2 regions of the Rossellomorea sp. NRS-1567 genome follow, and region 2 is predicted to be linked to the other one. Evidence: a T-box and tRNA genes for the amino acid it is inferred to sense, from the RefSeq annotation. Region 2 holds a T-box; the other holds one or more tRNA genes.

Region 1 (2,229 bases), on a different contig from region 2:
GGTTTTGGAGACCTTCGTTCTACCGTTAAACTATGCCCCTATATAATAGAGAGTTTTGTTAAAAATGGTGGAGGGGGGCAGATTCGAACTGCCGAACCCGAAGGAGCGGATTTACAGTCCGCCGCGTTTAGCCACTTCGCTACCCCTCCAAATAAAATAAATACTTAAAGATTCTTAAGTATAAATGGTGGCTCAGGACGGAATCGAACCGCCGACACATGGATTTTCAGTCCATTGCTCTACCAACTGAGCTACTGAGCCATATTATAAAGAAGATTAAATTTTCAAATGATCAACTTCCCTATTACTAAGTAATTGAAAATGGCGGTCCGGACGGGACTCGAACCCGCGACCTCCTGCGTGACAGGCAGGCATTCTAACCAACTGAACTACCGGACCAGAGTTTTTTGACGATAGTCAAAATAACTTTCATTATTTGCGCAAGCAAAATAGGTTTCATTACCTTGACGACAGTCAAAATAACTATCCATGCGTGACTCTTCAAGGGATATCCTATCCTAAGTCAAAATGGTATTGCGGGGACAGGATTTGAACCTGCGACCTTCGGGTTATGAGCCCGACGAGCTACCGAACTGCTCCACCCCGCGACGATATAAGTATGAAATTTCCCACGAAAGGAATTATGGAGGAGGAAGGGGGATTCGAACCCCCGCGGGCTGTTACACCCCTGTCGGTTTTCAAGACCGATCCCTTCAGCCGAACTTGGGTATTCCTCCGTGTATAATGGACCCTGTAGGACTCGAACCTACGACCGGACGGTTATGAGCCGTCTGCTCTAACCAACTGAGCTAAGGGTCCTTATAATCGTGCGTCATGTATTTAGTAATAGCGGCGGAGGGGATCGAACCCCCGACCTCACGGGTATGAACCGTACGCTCTAGCCAGCTGAGCTACACCGCCACGAAACGTTTACTATTCAATCTGAATCTTGATTAAGTAAGATTCAATGAAGTTTATTTGCTTACGCAAAAATCTTTGGTGGAGCCTAGCGGGATCGAACCGCTGACCTCCTGCGTGCAAAGCAGGCGCTCTCCCAGCTGAGCTAAGGCCCCAAAAGAAGTGGTCGGGAAGACAGGATTCGAACCTGCGACCCCTTGGTCCCAAACCAAGTGCTCTACCAAGCTGAGCTACTTCCCGATATATGGCGCGCCCGAGAGGAGTCGAACCCCTAACCTTTTGATCCGTAGTCAAACGCTCTATCCAATTGAGCTACGGGCGCTAAACAATTCATTTTATAAGAAACAATGGTGCCGAGGACCGGAATCGAACCGGTACGGTAGTCACCTACCGCAGGATTTTAAGTCCTGTGCGTCTGCCAGTTCCGCCACCCCGGCTAGTTTGGAGCGGAAGACGGGATTCGAACCCGCGACCCCCACCTTGGCAAGGTGGTGTTCTACCACTGAACTACTTCCGCGAAATATTATGGTGCGGGTGAAGGGACTTGAACCCCCACGCCTCGCGGCGCCAGATCCTAAGTCTGGTGCGTCTGCCAATTCCGCCACACCCGCATGGTGTTTCGCTGTCGCAAAACGATAAAATATTTTGCTTATGCAAAAATCTATGGTGAGCCATGAAGGATTCGAACCTTCGACCCTCTGATTAAAAGTCAGATGCTCTACCAACTGAGCTAATGGCTCATCTATACAGTAAGGAATCAAATGGTGCCGGCAAGAGGACTTGAACCCCCAACCTACTGATTACAAGTCAGTTGCTCTACCAGTTGAGCTACACCGGCATATTAATTACCCACTAACAAATAATGGTGGAGGATGACGGGATCGAACCGCCGACCCTCTGCTTGTAAGGCAGATGCTCTCCCAGCTGAGCTAATCCTCCATATTGGTGACCCATACGGGATTCGAACCCGTGTTACCGCCGTGAAAGGGCGGTGTCTTAACCGCTTGACCAATGGGCCATCTTGTCAAAGCGTCCCGCTTAAGGACATGTATAACTATATCAGTTAATTTCGCAGAAGTCAACTTCTAGTTAACAAAAAACGAAAACTTTTTTTACCATACTCAGCTTAACATTTTTGTAAGCCGAAAAAGAATATACCACATATTTAAAGTTTATATCAATAGTGAATTTAAGAATCTCTTCAATTTCACTGTTGATTTCTCATTCATCGTGAAAACTTTTCATGATCCCTCCCCTCTTTAGTGAAATTGATCAACACCCACTAATCTCCTTCCATCATTTCAGTTAATG
Region 2 (2,229 bases):
GCTGCTTGAAAAATATTTAAATGTAAAGCCTTATCAATTTGGACGCATTTATGCTTGGTTAGATCCTTATAACTACGCAAAATTAGAAGGATTTCACTTAATTAACTCCCTTAACGCCATTGGCTCCGGGCAGATCTTCGGGAAAGGCTACAGTGATGGAGAAGTATATATCCCGGAAAATCATACCGACTTTATTTTCAGTGTGATCGGGGAGGAATACGGATTTATTGGCGCAAGCGTCGTGATCAGCTTGTACTTCCTGTTAATTTACCATCTGACGAAAACGGCATTGGACACGAAAGAACCATTCAATGCCTATGTATGCGCAGGGATTATCAGTATGATTACTTTCCATGTGTTCCAGAACATCGGAATGACGATTCAATTACTTCCGATCACCGGGATCCCCCTTCCTTTTATCAGCTATGGGGGAAGCTCTCTTATGGGGAATATGCTGGCCCTCGGACTTGTATTCAGTATGAGGTTCCACCATAAAACGTATATGTTTTCATCAGAAGATTCTTAATTACAGGTTGCATTCATCTCCAGAATGTGTAAAATGATAGTAATTATATACGAATATTCTATGATGAAGAGAGTAATTCCGACGTGGATCAAAAGCGAACCGGGGATGGTGTAAGCCTGGTGTGAAGCCTGGGATGAACCGCACTTCTGAGAAGTTTTTCTTGAAGATAGTAGAGAAAAACCGGGATCTCCCGTTATACAATGAGCGCCCTTTTGGGGAATAAGAGTGGTACCGCGAGCTAAACTCGTCTCTATGTTGGATAGAGACGGGTTTTTTTGTGTTTGATTTTATCAGGAGGTGTAGATGATGGATTTGAAATCAATAGTAGCCGATAGGCTCACGCATGTGCTGTCTGATTGGAACCAGAATAATCTTTATGAGTTGATTGAAACGCCCAAACATTCTCATTTGGGGGACCTTGCCTTTCCGTGCTTTCAGCTGGCAAGATCATGGAAGAAAGCACCCCACATCATTGCCGGAGAGATTGCCGATGCCCTCTCCTCTCCTTTTTTCAGCAAAGTAGAAGCAGCGGGCCCTTATGTTAATATCCGATTTGATGGATTGAAAGCAGGGAAAGAAATTGTTTCAGCCATCTTGGCGAAAGGCACGGATTACGGAAGTCATGAATTTGGAAATCAAAAGACCATCGTATTGGATATGTCCTCCCCTAATATTGCGAAACCTTTTTCCATGGGACATTTACGCTCTACAGTCATCGGAAATTCCATCGCCACCATTGCCGAAAAATGCGGCTATACAACAGAGAAAATCAATTATATCGGTGATTGGGGTACACAATTCGGGAAATTGATCGTCGCATTCAAAAAGTGGGGAGATCAACAAAAAGTGAAGGATAACCCGATCGCTGAATTGTTTATTTTATATAAAAAATTTCATGAGGAAGCAGAAAAGGATCCCTCACTTGAGGAAGAGGGAAGAAAAGCCTTTAAGCTATTAGAAGATGGAGACCAGGAAGTAACGGAGCTTTGGAAATGGTTTAAAGATGAATCACTTCATGCCTTTAAAACGATTTACTCGTTGCTCGGAGTGGAATTTGATTCCTATAATGGCGAAGCGTTCTTCAATGACAAAATGGATGAAGTCGTGACATTGCTTCTGAATCATGACCTTCTCGAAACCTCCGAAGGTGCGAAGGTCGTTCGTTTAGAGGGGAATCTCCCGCCCTGTCTCATCAAGAAGTCTGATGGAGCCACCCTTTATGCTACGAGAGATCTCGCTGCAGCACTGTATCGCCATCGTCAACATGACTTTGATGAAGCTCTGTATGTGGTCGGCCAGGAACAGACCACTCACTTCAAACAAGTGATGGAAGTACTGAAGAAACTCGGGTTTAACTGGGCGGATGATATGAAACATATCCCCTTCGGACTTTATCTGAAAGATGGAAAGAAGATGTCCACCAGAAAGGGCAGAGTCATTTTACTCCAAGAGGTTCTTCAAGAAGCGATTCATATGGCAGAAGAAAATATTAAGCAGAAGAACCCTGATTTAATTAATGCTTCAGAGGTGTCGAAAGATGTTGGGGTCGGCGCCATAATCTTTCATGATTTAAAAAATGATCGGGTGAACGACATTGAATTCTCCCTGGAACATATGCTGACCTTCGAAGGTGAAACAGGTCCATACATTCAATACACGTACGCCAGAGCTCAATCCATTCTGAGAAAAGCGGGTGGATCCCT

What was found. The T-box of region 2 lies ahead of argS (arginine--tRNA ligase). A T-box ahead of a tRNA ligase gene usually reads a tRNA of that ligase, here a tRNA-Arg.
Region 1: it encodes a tRNA-Arg, which carries the amino acid that the T-box ahead of argS (arginine--tRNA ligase) is inferred to sense. The anticodon was not compared.

The regions. Positions count from the first base shown of each region.
Region 1 is NZ_JBITPL010000016.1:765-2,993, forward strand. Features, by position in the region: tRNA gene ACIFOD_RS11385 (tRNA-Trp) at 1-40, opposite strand, end outside; tRNA gene ACIFOD_RS11390 (tRNA-Tyr) at 66-149, opposite strand; tRNA gene ACIFOD_RS11395 (tRNA-Phe) at 186-261, opposite strand; tRNA gene ACIFOD_RS11400 (tRNA-Asp) at 323-399, opposite strand; tRNA gene ACIFOD_RS11405 (tRNA-Met) at 535-608, opposite strand; tRNA gene ACIFOD_RS11410 (tRNA-Ser) at 645-737, opposite strand; tRNA gene ACIFOD_RS11415 (tRNA-Ile) at 746-819, opposite strand; tRNA gene ACIFOD_RS11420 (tRNA-Met) at 848-921, opposite strand; tRNA gene ACIFOD_RS11425 (tRNA-Ala) at 998-1,073, opposite strand; tRNA gene ACIFOD_RS11430 (tRNA-Pro) at 1,082-1,158, opposite strand; tRNA gene ACIFOD_RS11435 (tRNA-Arg) at 1,164-1,240, opposite strand; tRNA gene ACIFOD_RS11440 (tRNA-Leu) at 1,267-1,355, opposite strand; tRNA gene ACIFOD_RS11445 (tRNA-Gly) at 1,361-1,435, opposite strand; tRNA gene ACIFOD_RS11450 (tRNA-Leu) at 1,445-1,529, opposite strand; tRNA gene ACIFOD_RS11455 (tRNA-Lys) at 1,583-1,658, opposite strand; tRNA gene ACIFOD_RS11460 (tRNA-Thr) at 1,681-1,756, opposite strand; tRNA gene ACIFOD_RS11465 (tRNA-Val) at 1,782-1,857, opposite strand; tRNA gene ACIFOD_RS11470 (tRNA-Glu) at 1,862-1,936, opposite strand.
Region 2 is NZ_JBITPL010000006.1:36,994-39,222, forward strand. Features, by position in the region: gene ACIFOD_RS04140 (FtsW/RodA/SpoVE family cell cycle protein) at 1-526, shown strand, start outside; T-box leader at 578-781, shown strand; gene argS (arginine--tRNA ligase) at 833-2,229, shown strand, end outside.